Regions from separate parts of the Geodermatophilus sp. SYSU D00705 genome, predicted to be linked through region 2. Evidence: riboswitches for the same ligand, from Rfam matches in the RefSeq annotation. Region 2 holds a riboswitch; the other holds the start of a gene.

Region 1 (6,864 bases), on a different contig from region 2:
GGCTGGTTCTCCGCCTTCGTCGCCGTGTGCGCGGTGGTGTACGCGGGCCTGAACTTCTTCTACTTCGAGCCGCGGGACCCGGGGTTCGGCGTCATCTGGCTCTACTGGGCCGTGCTCTGGGGGCTGTTCTGGCTGGTCCTCGGGCTCAAGCGCGAGGACTACACCCGCTACACCGGCGCGATCGCCATCGTCGCCGGCGTGCTGACCGCGGCCCTGCCGGCCTTCCTGCTGCTCACCGGCTCCTGGACGCAGTACAGCGGCGTGTGGGCGGTCATCCTGGCCGTCGTCCTGCTGGCCAGCCTCGTGCTGCCGTACTCGCGGCTGCGGGGACGGCCGGAGCCGGCCGTGCCGCCGGCGGCGCCGGTCCCGTCAGGGGCGCCGGCCGCACCGGAGGGCGTGCCCGTCGCACGGCAGACCACCGAGCGCGGCGCCGACCGGCGGACGGACACCCGCGGCACCACCTGACCCGACCCGACGGCGCCGGGAGGTCTCCCGGCGCCGTCGTCCGCGGTCAGCTGTCGCGGAGCAGTTCGTCGAACGGCGTGAAGTCGGCGAACGGGTCGGCCGGGCGGGCCGACGCCGGCCGGCCGGCCACGAGGTCGGCCAGCTCGCCGGCGGCGCGCTCGACCCGGGCGGCCAGCGCGCGGTCGACGCCCTCGCCGCCGCCCCAGTCCTCCGGGGCGGCGAAGACGCCGGTCGGGACGGCGATCGCGCGCAGGTAGGCGAACAGCGGGCGCAGTGCGTGCTCGATGACCAGCGAGTGCCGCGCGGTGCCGGCGGTGGCCCCCAGCAGCACCGGCTTCCCGGTCAGGGACTCCTTGTCGATGACGTCGAAGAACGTCTTGAACAGGCCGCTGTAGGAGCCCGAGAACACCGGCGTCACCGCGATCAGCCCGTCGGCGCCGACGACGGTGTCGATCGCCGCCTGCAGCGACTCGTTCGCGAACCCGGTGACCAGGTGGTCGGCCAGGTCGCGGGCGTGGGTGCGCAGCTCCACCACCTCGACCGTGGCGTCCTCACCGCGCGCCCGGAGGGCGTCGACGGTGGCGGCGGTGAGCCGGTCGGCCAGCAGCCGGGTGGACGACGGGGTCGACAGCCCGGCGCTGACGACGGCGAGGGTGCGGGTGCTCATCGGACCTCCACCTCCTCGGCCTCCTCGCGCGCCTGCCCCGTGACACTGTCGGCGGCCGCGTGGACGGTCGCGTCCTTCGCCCCGCCGCGGGCGGCGACCCGGGAGGCGTGGGTCGGGGCGTCGGGCACGTGCGCGGGCTTCAGCGCGGCGAACTCGCGGCGCAGGACGGGCACGACCTCCTCGCCGAGGATGTCCAGCTGCTCCAGCACCGTCTTCAGCGGCAGGCCGGCGTGGTCGATGAGGAACAGCTGCCGCTGGTAGTCGCCGACGTAGTCGCGGAAGCCGAGGGTGCGCTCGACGACCTGCTGCGGGGAGCCGACGGTCAGCGGCGTCTCACGGCTGAAGTCCTCCAGCGACGGGCCGTGCCCGTAGACCGGGGCGTTGTCGAAGTAGGGCCGGAACTCCCGGACGGCGTCCTGGCTGTTCCTGCGCATGAAGACCTGCCCGCCGAGGCCGACGATCGCCTGGTCGGCCGAGCCGTGGCCGTGGTGCTCGTAGCGCTGGCGGTAGAACTCGACCATCCGCTGGGTGTGCTGCGGCGGCCAGAAGATGTGGTTGTGGAAGAAGCCGTCGCCGTAGTAGGCGGCCTGCTCGGCGATCTGCGGCGAGCGGATGGAGCCGTGCCACACGAACGGCGCGACGCCGTCCAGCGGCCGCGGGGTCGAGGTGAAGCCCTGCAGCGGCGTGCGGTACTGCCCCGACCAGTTGACGACGTCGGTGTCCCACAGCTTGCGCAGCAGCGCGTAGTTCTCCACGGCCAGCGGGATGCCGTCACGGATGTCCTTGCCGAACCAGGGGTAGACCGGGCCGGTGTTGCCGCGGCCCATCATCAGGTCCACGCGGCCGCCGGCCAGGTGCTGCAGCATCGCGTAGTCCTCGGCGATCTTCACCGGGTCGTTGGTGGTGATCAGCGTGGTCGCCGTCGACAGCTGCAGCGTCGAGGTCTGCGCGGCGATGTAGGCCAGCGTGGTGGTGGGGGAGGACGAGAAGAACGGCGGGTTGTGGTGCTCGCCGAGGGCGAAGACGTCGAGCCCGACCTCCTCGGCCTTCTTCGCGATGGCCACGACCGCCTTGATCCGCTCCGCCTCGCTGGGCGTGCGGCCGGTCGTGGGGTCGGTCGTGAGGTCGCTGACCGAGAAGATCCCGAACTGCATCTCGTGCTCCAAGTGGTTGAGAGCGCAACTACTGCTGCGTGCAACAGCGCCGCCCCGGGCGTATTCCGGATCCGCCGAGAACTCTCCCGCGACGAGGGTCACGTGACGGATGGGGCCCACGGGATTGTCACAGGACGATAACGGCCCGTACGGTGAGTGGGTCCGGTCGGTCGTGCTTCCCCATCCGGGGAGCCTGGCCGGACGCCGCCGAGTCGTGTCCGCCTCCCGCGGACGTGAGCCGGGGACCCATCGAAGCACTGGGGTGAATCCTGCTCTCGAGCAGGTAGGGCACCTTCCCGCCCGAACCCGTCAGCTAACTCGGTAGGCGGCCATGGAAGGAACGGAGAGCATCCGCATGCCTCGCCCACGGGCCCTCCCGGCTCGCAGGGATCCCGGGCCACGCGCACCTCGCGCCTCTTCCTCGGTCCGCTGATCCCGCCTCGCCGTTGACCGGCCGCGCGCGTCACTGACCGCCGCCGGACCCCTCCCGTAGACCCTCGCGTCCCGGGCTGCCCTCCGTACGAGTCGGCAGGCCCGCGGGCGCCCTCGCGCCCCGGAGCACCCCACTCGATGAACGACCGCACCGTGCAGTTCCCCGCCGTCGACGCCGCCACGACCCCCGCCGCCGACGCCGCCACCCCCCAGACCACCTCCCGCCGCGGCTTCGGCCTGCCGGCCAAGGGCCGCCGTCCCGCGTTCTTCCTGGCCGCCGCCGCGGCCGGCGCGATCGTGGTCAACGTCCTGGCCAGCGGCGCGCCCGACGCCGAGGCCACCGCCACCCGGACCGAGTCGGTCAGCGTGGCCGAGCAGCTCGGCATCACCGCCGACGCCGCGGCCGCGGCGACCCCGGAGGCCGCCGACCTGGCCCCGCTGCAGCACCTCGCCGCCTCCCGCAGCGAGCGCCAGGCCGCCGAGGCCAGCGCCGCCCAGGCGCAGGCCGCGGCCGACCAGGCCGAGCTCGACCGCCAGGCCGCCGAGCGCGAGGCCGCCGAGCGCGCCGCCGCGGAGGCCGCCGCCGCCGAGCAGGCCGCCCGCGAGGCCGCCGAGCGTGAGGCCGCCGCCGCTGCGCAGGCCGCGGCCGCGGCCGCTGCCGCTCCTGCCGCCGCCCCGGCGCCCGCGGCCGCCGCGGCTCCCCGCGGCTCCTTCAAGGAGTACGCGATGTCCAAGGTCGGCAGCGCCCAGCAGTTCAGCTGCCTGGAGAACCTGTGGGGCAAGGAGAGCGGCTGGAACCCCAACGCGCAGAACCCCACCAGCACCGCCTACGGCATCCCGCAGTTCCTGAACTCCACCTGGGCCGGCACCGGCATCGCGAAGACCTCCGACGGCTACCGCCAGATCGACGCCGGGCTCATCTACATCGAGAACCGGTACGGCAGCCCCTGTGGCGCGTGGGCGCACTCGCAGGCCCACAACTGGTACTGATCGCCGCCCCGGTCCCGCACCGGGCACCCGTTCGAGGGGCCGCTCCTGACAGGGGCGGCCCCTCGAGCCGTCTCGGGACCGGGTGTGGGACGGTCGGGCGGTGAGGGTCGTCCCGTCCGGTTTCGTCCGTACCCACACCCAGGTCCGACGGCCGTCGTCGGTCCCGGAGGTGCGGCTGCACGTGGCCGAGGACGTCGTCGCCCTGTGGGAGGCGATGGAGACCGAGGACGGTGGCGCCGGGGAGGCGCCGCCGTTCTGGGCGGCGGCGTGGCCGGGCGGCCAGGCGCTGGCCCGCTTCGTCCTGGACCGGCCGGAGGTGGTCGCTGGACGGACGGTGCTCGACCTCGGCGCCGGCAGCGGCCTGGTCGCCCTCGCCGCCCGGCTGGCCGGTGCCCGGTGGGTGCTGGCCAGTGACGTCGACGAGTTCAGCCGCACCGCGGTCGGCGTCAACGCCGGCCTCAACGGCATCGACGGCGTGAGCGTGATCGGTGACGTCCTCGGCCGCGAGCTGCCCGGCATCGACGTCGTCCTGGCCGGGGACGTCTGCTACGACCGGGAGATGACCGAACGGGTGCTGCCGTTCCTCGACCGTGCCCGCGCCCGCGGGGTCGAGGTGTACGTGGGCGATCCGGGGCGGCCCTACCTGCCGCACGACCGGCTGGCCGCCGCCGCGGTCTACGAGATCCCGGAGACCGAGGGGCCGGGTCTGCGGCGGACGACGGTCTGGCGGCTGCCGTGAGCAGCGTGGCACCCGACCGTGGCCGCCGCGCCCGCCGTCCCTCCGGTGACGACCGGGAGCGGGCGATCCTCGCCACCGCCGAGGCGCTGCTGGCGCAGCGGTCGCCGGCGGAGATCTCCGTCGACGACCTCGCCCGCGGTGCCGGCATCTCCCGGCCCACCTTCTACTTCTACTTCGCCTCCAAGGAGGCCGTCGTCCTGGCGCTGCTGGACCGCGTGGTCGCCGAGGCCCGGGAGCTGCGCGCCGCCGCCCTGGCCGGCGCCTCCGACGACGTGCGGGAGAGCTGGCGCGCGGCGCTGGTCGCGGTCCGCGACACCTTCCGCGCACACCGGGCCCTCACCGCGGCCGCCACCCAGCTGCTGGCCGCCAGCGCCGAGGTGCGGGAGCTGTGGTCCCAGGTCATGGAGGGGTTCGTCGCCGAGACCGCCGCGGCGATCGAGGGGGAGCGGGCGCGCGGTGCGGCGCCGGGCGGGCCGGCGGCGCGCGACCTCGCCACGGCGCTGAACTGGATGAACGAGCGGGTCATCCAGGGCACCCTCGCCGGCCAGCAGCCGGCCGTGGGGGAGGACGAGCTCATCGACGTGCTGCTCACCGTCTGGCTGCGCACCATCTACGGCACCGACGAGCCGACGCGTCGTTGACGTCCTCGACGACGTGTCGACTACCGTGGCGCAGGTCACCGGCCGAGCCAGGGGGAACGACATGACCGCACCCGCCGAGCACGTGGACGTGCTCATCGTCGGCGCCGGGCTCTCCGGCATCGGCGCCGCCTGCCACCTCCAGCGGGAGTGCCCCGACCGCAGCTACGCCGTCCTCGAGGCGCGGGAGGCCATCGGCGGTACCTGGGACCTGTTCCGCTACCCCGGCGTCCGCTCGGACTCCGACATGTTCACCCTCGGCTACTCGTTCAAGCCGTGGACGCAGGCGCGGGCCATCGCCGACGGCGAGTCGATCCGCCGCTACGTGCAGGAGACCGCGCGCGAGCACGGCGTCGACCGGCACATCCGGTTCGGCACCCGGGTCGTCTCGGCCGAGTGGTCGACCGACGAGGCGCGCTGGACGGTGACCGCGCAGCGCACCGGCACCGGCGAGACCGTGCGGCTGACCTGCTCGTGGCTGTCGGTCTGCTCCGGCTACTACCGCTACGACGAGGGGTACCGCCCACGCTTCCCGGGCGAGGAGCGCTTCGCCGGCCGGATCGTGCACCCGCAGCACTGGCCCGAGGACCTCGAGCACGCCGGGAAGCGGGTCGTCGTCATCGGCAGCGGCGCCACCGCGGTCACCCTCGTCCCCACGCTGGCGCGCACCGCCGCGCACGTGACGATGCTGCAGCGCACGCCCAGCTACGTGCTCGCGCTGCCCGGTCGCGACCCGCTGGCCGACACCCTGCGCCGCCGGCTGCCGGCGCGGGCGGTCTACCCGCTGGTCCGGTGGAAGAACGTCCTGGTGTCCATGGCCTCCTACCAGTTCAGCCGGCGCCGGCCGGCCGCCATGAAGGCCCTCATCCAGAAGCTGGCCCGCAAGCAGTTGCCCGCCGGGTTCGACGTCGAGACCCACTTCGGGCCGCCCTACGACCCGTGGGACCAGCGGCTGTGCCTGGTGCCCGACGGCGACCTGTTCACCGCGATCCGCGAGGGCCAGGCCGACGTCGTCACCGACCGGGTCGCGACCTTCACCGAGACCGGCGTCGCGCTGGAGTCCGGGGCCGAGCTGCCGGCCGACGTCGTGGTGACCGCCACCGGGCTGAACCTGCTGCCGATCGGCGGCATGGCCCTCACCGTCGACGGCGAGCCGGTCGAGCTGTCGGAGCGGGTCTCCTACAAGGGGATGATGATCTCCGGGGTGCCGAACTTCGCCATGACGATCGGCTACACGAACGCCTCCTGGACGCTCAAGGCCGACCTCGTCGCCCGCTACGTCTGCCGGCTGCTGCGGCACATGGCCGCGCACGGACACGCCATCTGCACGCCGGTTGCCCCTCCGGGCGGCGGCACGGAGCCGTTCATCGGGCTCACCTCGGGCTACGTCCAGCGCAGCGTCGCCGCCCTGCCCCGGCAGGGCGCCCGCGCACCCTGGCGGCTGTACCAGAACTACGTGCGCGACGTGCTGCTCATGCGCCGCGGCCCGGTGGCCGACCAGGGCGTCCGGTTCACCGCCCGCCCGCCGGCCCGGGCCACCGAGGAGGTCGCCGCGTGAGCCTCGCCCCCTACGTCTTCGCCGGCGGGACGGCGGTCGTCACCGGCGCGGCCGGTGGCATCGGCGCCGCCCTCGCGCACGGCCTGGCCCGGCGCGGGAGCTCGCTGGTCCTGCTCGACCGGGACGCCGCCGGGCTCGCGACGGTGGCCGGGGCCATCGGCAGCGCGTACCCCGGTCTGGCGGTCACCACCCACGTCGTCGACCTCTCCGACGCCGAGGCC
Region 2 (6,864 bases):
AGGGCGAAGGTGCGCACCATCCAGCGCCGGTGCGCGGCGACGTCCCCGCGGCGGATGGCCCGGAACGCCGTGGCGGCGCAGGCCAGCCACAGCAGCGCCAGCAGGCCGAACCCGGCGGTCCCGACCGGTCCGGCGAGGCTGAGCGGCGCGAGGACGAAGCCGGCCGGCCCGGCCACCGCGATCGCCGTGACGGTGACGCGTCCGACGGCCCGGTGGACCCGCGGGGCGCGCCGCCGCAGGCGGGCGGCGAACTGCAGCGGCGACAGCAGCAGCGCGAGGCCGCCGGCGCCGACGTGCAGGTAGAAGGCCAGCCGGACCGGCACCGAGCGGTCGGCGTGGTTGGCCGCCACCTCCAGGCCGTCGAGGTCGGTGAGCGGGGCGGTCAGGTAGGGCAGCGGGGCGAACACGGCGACGGCCAGGGCGCTGAGCAGCAGCCACCAGTACGCGCCGCGGGTCCGCCACGTCGAGGCCGGCACGGTCGCCGTGGGCGCGGTCCGCGTCATGCCGAGCACCCCGAACTCCCCGTGCCGGTCGTCCCCGTGGCCTGCGAGGATCGCCGCGCCGACCGTCGTCCACCAGGGTCCGAGGTCGCCGGGGGAGCGGTCAGCGGCCCAGCACCTTCTCCTCCAGCCAGTCGTTGCCGAACGCGCCCCGCGGGTCCATGCGTGCGACGAGGTCCACGAAGTCGGCGTGCCGCTCGTACAGCGGGGCGATCTCGGCCGCACCGGCGGCGAAGACCTTCCCCCAGTGCGGCCGGGCGGAGAACGGCGCGAGCACCCGCTCGAGGTCGGCCACCACGGCGTCGACGCCGGCCGGGTCCCGCCGCCAGGTGAAGTGGAACGCGACGGCGTCCCCGCCGTACGAGCCGCTCAGCCACAACCGGTCGGCAGCGACGGTGCGGATCTCGCAGGTGAGCAGCAGTGGCCGGAGGCGCGCCCCGAGGCCGCGGATCGCGGTGATCGCGTCGAGGGCCCAGCGGACGGGGAGCAGGTACTCCGACTGGATCTCGTCGCCGACGCTCGGGGTGAAGCCCATGCGGAAGTGCGGCAGGCGGTCCGACCAGAGCCCGCGCCGGCCGAGCTGCGGGGTGCACGGGGTGGGGTCCAGGCCAGGGACCGGGTTGCGGTCGACGGTGGCCGGGACGGCGCCGAAGAGGTCGCCCTCGGGGGCAGGGGTCCCATCGGTGCGGGACTTGACCCACACCATCTCGACGTCCTCGCCCCACAGGGTGAAGAGGCTGACGCTGTAGCCGGACGCGACGACCTCGTCGAAGTGCTCGGCGAGGGCGTCCCACGACAGCCCCTCGAACACCCGCTGCTCCACCTCGAACGCGGGCTCGACGTCGAGGGTGAGGGCGGTGACCGCGCCGAGGGCGCCGAGCCCGACCACCATCCCGTCGAAGTCCGCGTCGCCGCGGGCGGCGCGGACGAGCTCGCCGTCGGAGGTGACCAGCTCCAGCGCCGCGACGGCGGTGGCCAGGTTGCCGTTGGTCACGCCGGAGCCGTGGGTGGCCGTGGCGACCGCCCCGGCCACGGAGATGTGCGGGAGGGACGCCGTGTTGTGCAGCGCGGCACCGGCGTCGCGCAGCACGTCGGCGAGTTCGCCGTACCGGACGCCGCCGCCGAGCGTGACCGTGCCGGCGGCCAGGTCGACGTCGATCCCGGCGAGCGGGGAGCCCGCGGCGTGCACGGCCTCCAGCGAGAGGAGCTCCGCGGAGTCGGCGATGCCGGTGAAGGAGTGCCGCGAGCCGAGCACCCGGATGCGCGGGGCGGCGGCGACGATCTCCTGCACCTGCTCGAGGGTCGTCGGCCGGTGCAGCCGCTGCGCCCGGTAGGTGTGGTTGCCGGCCCAGTTGGTCTCGACGGTCACGGCGGAACGCTACCCACGTCCGCCGTCCCGAGGGGCCGTCAGCGGGCGGCGGCGAGGGCCCGGTCCACCGGCGGCGAGCGGCGTACGGTCACCGCCCGCCCGGCCCGCTCGGCGGCGTCGAGGTGGTCGAGGAGCAGCTCCAGGGCGGGTGCGGACAGGCCGGTCACCGAGCCGGCGTCGATCACCTCGACCCGGACCGGCTCGCGGCCGTAGCGGCGCAGGAAGGCGGCGACGGCCGCCTCGTCGACGTCCCCGGCCAGGCACAGGGTGCGCCCGCCGGCGGTGTTGAACAGGCGGACGACGCCGCGCGCGGCCGGGTCGTCGGACGGCGGGGGAGTCACGCTCCCAGTCTGCCGACGACGACCGGGTGCGGCAGCCGCGACGGCAGCGGCCCCCCACCCGGGATCGGGTGGGGGGCCGCTGGAGGGAACCCCGGTGCGGGCCGGTCGTCAGGCCCGGTAGTTCACGTGCGGGTGGTCCATGTGGTTGGCCGTCGCGCCGCCACGGTCGGCCATCGCCTTCCAGGCGCCGGTCGGCGAGGTCAGGATCCGCTGCTGCCAGATCACGTACTCCACGCCGAGCTCGTCCCAGTGGGCGACGTGGTAGGCCACGATCGCGTCGCCGAGCGCGGCGTCGGAGCCGACCATGTAGTCCAGCGCGAGGCCGGACGGGTGGCCGTGCGGGTCGGCGGCGCTGGCGCGGGTCCCGCCGATGGTGATGCCGGCGACGCCGGGCACGTTGGTGACCAGCGCGTCGGCGGCGGCCTGCGCGCTGGGCTGGACGGCGCCGGCGCTGTTGCTGATCACCGCGGCGGCCGGGGTCGGCTCGACCTCGGGCAGCGGGGTGACCTCCGGCGCGGGCGCCGCGGCCGGCTCCGGCGTGACGACGGGGGCGGGATCCACGTCGGGAGCGGAAGCCGGCGCGGCCACGTTGGCCGGCGCGGCGTCCACCGGCGCGGCGTCCACGGGGGCAGCCGCCGCCGGGGCAGCCGCCGCCGGGGCAGCCACCGCCGGAGCGGCCGCCGCCGCCGGAGCGGCCGCCGCCGCCCCGCTGGTCAGCAGCACCTGACCCGGGAAGATCAGGTTCGGGTCGGCGCCGATGACCGCGATGTTGCGCTCGTAGAGCGGCCGCCATGACTCCCCGTGGGCGGCGGCGATCTCGGCCACGGTGTCGCCGCGCCGGACGGTGTGGTCGGCGGACGGCGCGGCGGTGTCGGCGGCCGGACCCTCCGGGGCGGGCGCCGCGGCGGGCGCGGCGGCGGGAGCCGCGGGAGCCGCGGGAGCCGTGGCGGCGGCGGTGGTGCCGTCGGTCAGCAGCTTGCCGCAGGCCGGCCAGGCGCCGATGCCCTGGCCGGCGAGCACGTGCTCGGCGATCTCGACCTGCTGGGCGGGGGTGGCGAGGTCCGCCCGGGGCGCGAAGTCGGTGCCGCCGTACGCGGCCCAGGTCGACGGGCTGAACTGCAGGCCGCCGTGGTAGCCGTTGCCGGTGTTGATGGCCCAGTCGCCACCGGACTCGCACTGGGCCACGCCGGTCCAGTCGTGGGTGGTGGCGGCGTTGGCCGGGGTGCTGAGGATGCCCATCCCGACGACGGTGGCGCCGGCTGCGACGGGGGCCTTCGAGAGCGCCTTCTTGGTGCGGACGTAACGAGGCGCGCGGTGCTTTGCCATGGGTGTGTGGTCTCCGATCACCGCCGGCGAGGTGAGCTGTCGGGTTCGGGCGATCGGTGCCCGGCCGCGGTGCGCGGCTTCACCCCGAGGCGCGTCGGACGCGCCGGGAACGTTGGGTCCCCCACCCCTGCCCTGAGGGATCTGGTGAGCAGCCGGTGGGCAGGGTTTGGCGGACCGGTGCCACGTTCTCTTAGCTGAACGCAGCCAAAACGCTACGACGCGTGATGTGGACTGTCGCCGTAACGCCGGTCACAAGCGAGGGGCCGTGCGGGGAAGTCGCTGGTCGCGCCGCGAGGTGCGGGTGGGGTCGGTGAGGTCACTCACGGCCGCCCTGGCGTGTCGCCGGGGATCGGGGGGGGGGGGGGCCTGGTTGCCGGTGTCCTCGTGCACCGCCGGCTCCGCGGGACCGGCGCAGCGCGCGTCCGACCGGCGGTGCGCCGCGCCGCGAGACGCGCGGCCGCGAGTGTCCGGGCGGTGCCTCAGCCGCCGTACGGGCGGGTGATCGCCTCGAGCACGTGGCCGTTCGGGTCGGGCCAGTAGACGCCGCGGCCGCCGTCGTTGGTGTTGATCTCACCCGGCCGGGACGCGAACGGGTCGGCCCAGTGCTCGAGGCCGCGGGCGCGGATCCGGCCGAGGATCTGGTCGAACTCCTCCTCGGTGACCAGGAACGCGTAGTGCCGCGGGATGACCGGGTCCTCCGCCATGAAGTCCAGCGAGACGCCGTTGGCCAGGGTGACGACGGCGAACGGGCCGTAGGTGGTCGGCGGCGCGAGGCCGAGGACGTCGGTCAGGAAGCGCGCCGACTCGTCCCGGTCGTGGGCCGCGACGATGGTGTGGTTCAGCTGGACGGGCATCGGGCCTCCTCGGGGACCGTGCCGGGAGCCAAGCACGCCGGCGCCTCCACCGGGAGTCGTCCCTGCGCCGTCGACGGGGGTGGCTGCCGGGGCGCCGGGTGGCCCATCCTGGCCGCCTCGTGCCTCGAGGTCATCCCGGGAGGACCGTGGCCAGACCCCCAGCCGACGACGGACCCTCCGGGCCTGCCCTGACGCTCCGCCTGGTCACCGCCGGCGTCCTCGCGGACCTCGCGGTGGGGACGCTGTTCGCCTGGAGCCTGGTGGCGCCGCAGGTGGGCGCCGACACCGGCGCGGCGCCCGGCAGCGGGCCCGGGGTGTTCGCGGCCGCGGTCGTGGTCTTCACCGTCGGCCTGCTGGGGGTGGGCCGCGGCCTGCGGCGGTACGGGCCGCGGGCGCTGCTGGCCGCCGCCGCCGTCCTGGCCGGCACCGGGCTGGGGCTGACCGCCGCGGCGCAGCGGCCGGAGCTGCCGTGGCTGGGCGTCGGGCTGCTGTTCGGGGCGGCCAACGGGCTGGGCTACGGCGTCGCCGTGTCGCTGGCCGCCCGCGTCCCCGAGCGGCGGCGCGGCACCGCCAGCGGCGTGGTGGTGGGGGCCTACGCGGCCGGGCCGGTGCTGCTCGGGCTCGTGGCGCCGGCGGCGCTGCCCGCCGCGGGGTGGCGCACGTGCCTCGCCGTCCTGGCCGGGACGACGGCCGCGCTGCTCGCGCTCGCCGCCGTCCTCGCCCCGGCGGACCGGGTGCCCCGGAGCGGCCGGGTGCGCGGGGCGGAGCCGGTCCCGGGCGGGGCGCTCGTCGCGCTGTGGGTGCTCTTCGCCGGCGGCGCGGCTCCCGGACTCGTCCTCTTCGCCACCGCCGCGCCGCTGGCGGCCGCCCGTGGCCTCGGCCCGGGGGCCACCGGCGTGGCCGTCTCGCTCCTCGCGGCCGGCAACCTCGCCGGCCGGCTGTCCGCCGGGTGGTGGTCGGACGTCGTGGGGCGCCTGCCGGCGCTGGCGACCGCGCTGGCCGTCACCGCCGCCGCCGTCGCCGGACTGGCCACGTCGGCCGCGCCCGCCACCGTGCTGCCCGCCTCGGCCGCCGTCGGGCTGGCCTACGGGGCGGTGTCCGCGCTGGTCCCCGCGGCGACGGCGGACCGGGTCGGTCCCCGCGCGTTCCCCACCGTCTACGGCCGGGTGTTCACCGCGTGGGGCTGCGCCGGACTGCTGGCCCCGCTGCTCGCCGGGACGGTGACCGCGGCCGGCGGCGAGCGGCCCGGTGCGCTGCTGCTGCTGGCGCTGCCGGTCCTCCCCGCCGCCGTCGCGGTCCTGGTCCTGGCCCGCCGGCCCGCTCGCCCGGAGCCGTCCGGGAGCCGGCCGACGGCGTCGGAGGGACGCGGTTAGGGTCGGGGCCATGCCGACCAGGTCGCCGGGGGACGAGTCCAGAGGCTCGGTTCCCGGGCTGCAGGGGCCGGGAACCGCCGAGGAGGAGTCGCCGGACGCGCCGGCGATCCCGTCGTTCGAGTCGTTGCGGGGGCCGCGCCGCCGCACGGCGGTCGACCTGATCGTGCCGGCGACCCCGCCGCCGGCCGAGGACCCACCGGCTCCCGGCCCGGCTGTCGGGCGGCCCGCGACCGCCGGCGGGCCGCGGCCGGCGGAGTACGCCGACCTGCTGCGGCTCGGGAGCCGCGCGGTGCGCGCCGTGGTGGGCGTGCCGGTGCGGGTGGCCGGCTGGCCGGTCCGCTGCGTGCGCCGGCTGCTCGGCGGGTCCTGACCGCGGTCCCGCCGCCGGCTCACACGCCGGTCGCCCCGTCGATGCACTCCCGGAGCAGGTCGGCGTGGCCCGCGTGGCGGGCGTACTCGGCGACCATGTGGGTGTAGATCCACCGCAGCGTGACCTGCCCGCCCATGAACGGGCTCGTCGCGTCGAGGTCGCGGCCGGCGCAGTTGGCGCGGGCGTGGGCGACCTCGGCCTCCCACGTCGCCCGCGCGGTGGCGAAGGACGCGCCCTCGGCGAGGTCGAACCCGCCGTCGTGGCCGGTGGGCTCGGCCTGCGGATCGTGGATCGGCGGCAGCTGCTCGCCGAGCAGGACCCGGCGGAACCAGTTCCGCTCGACCTCGGCCATGTGCTGCACCAGGCCCAGCAGTGTCAGCCCCGAGGGCGGCACCGCGGCGGTGCGCAGCTGCTCGTCGGTCAGGCCGTCGCACTTCCGCGCGAGGGTGGCCCGGTAGAAGTCCAGCCAGGCCTCCAGGGTCTCGCGCTCGTCGGCCTGCAGCGGGGGCGTCGTGCGCTCGGTCGTCGTCATGGCCGCGATGCTGTCGCACCGGCCCTGCTCCGCCGTGTCGGACCCTCCGGCGACACTGTCCGGGTGAACCGCGTCGTCCTGCTGCGGCGGGGCGAGGCCGAGATCGAGGCGCGGGAGCTCTCCGGCGACGGGACGCCGGGAGCGGTCACCCGGTTCCCGGCCGCGGAGCTGGCCCGCTTCGTGCGCGAGCGGGAGACGG

The links. Region 2 has a riboswitch for cyclic di-AMP ahead of ACI78Q_RS16715 (LysM peptidoglycan-binding domain-containing protein). Riboswitches for the same ligand answer to the same signal wherever they lie in the genome.
Region 1: it holds a riboswitch for cyclic di-AMP, as region 2 does, so the genes downstream of both, ACI78Q_RS19000 (aggregation-promoting factor C-terminal-like domain-containing protein) here and ACI78Q_RS16715 (LysM peptidoglycan-binding domain-containing protein) in region 2, are expected to answer to the same signal.

Annotation. Positions count from the first base shown of each region.
Region 1 covers NZ_JBJGYT010000030.1:25,857-32,720, reverse strand. The annotation lists gene ACI78Q_RS19015 (AmiS/UreI family transporter) at 1-465, shown strand, start outside; gene ACI78Q_RS19010 (FMN reductase) at 512-1,132, opposite strand; gene ACI78Q_RS19005 (LLM class flavin-dependent oxidoreductase) at 1,129-2,286, opposite strand; cyclic di-AMP (ydaO/yuaA leader) riboswitch at 2,482-2,629, shown strand; gene ACI78Q_RS19000 (aggregation-promoting factor C-terminal-like domain-containing protein) at 2,857-3,708, shown strand; gene ACI78Q_RS18995 (class I SAM-dependent methyltransferase) at 3,809-4,447, shown strand; gene ACI78Q_RS18990 (TetR/AcrR family transcriptional regulator) at 4,453-5,088, shown strand; gene ACI78Q_RS18985 (flavin-containing monooxygenase) at 5,150-6,643, shown strand; gene ACI78Q_RS18980 (SDR family NAD(P)-dependent oxidoreductase) at 6,640-6,864, shown strand, end outside.
Region 2 covers NZ_JBJGYT010000022.1:53,636-60,499, reverse strand. The annotation lists gene ACI78Q_RS16730 (DUF2306 domain-containing protein) at 1-503, opposite strand, end outside; gene ACI78Q_RS16725 (FAD-binding protein) at 604-1,869, opposite strand; gene ACI78Q_RS16720 (hypothetical protein) at 1,908-2,210, opposite strand; gene ACI78Q_RS16715 (LysM peptidoglycan-binding domain-containing protein) at 2,319-3,536, opposite strand; cyclic di-AMP (ydaO/yuaA leader) riboswitch at 3,543-3,693, opposite strand; gene ACI78Q_RS16710 (VOC family protein) at 4,016-4,390, opposite strand; gene ACI78Q_RS16705 (MFS transporter) at 4,537-5,763, shown strand; gene ACI78Q_RS16700 (hypothetical protein) at 5,774-6,133, shown strand; gene ACI78Q_RS16695 (DinB family protein) at 6,153-6,665, opposite strand; gene ACI78Q_RS16690 (bifunctional 3'-5' exonuclease/DNA polymerase) at 6,729-6,864, shown strand, end outside.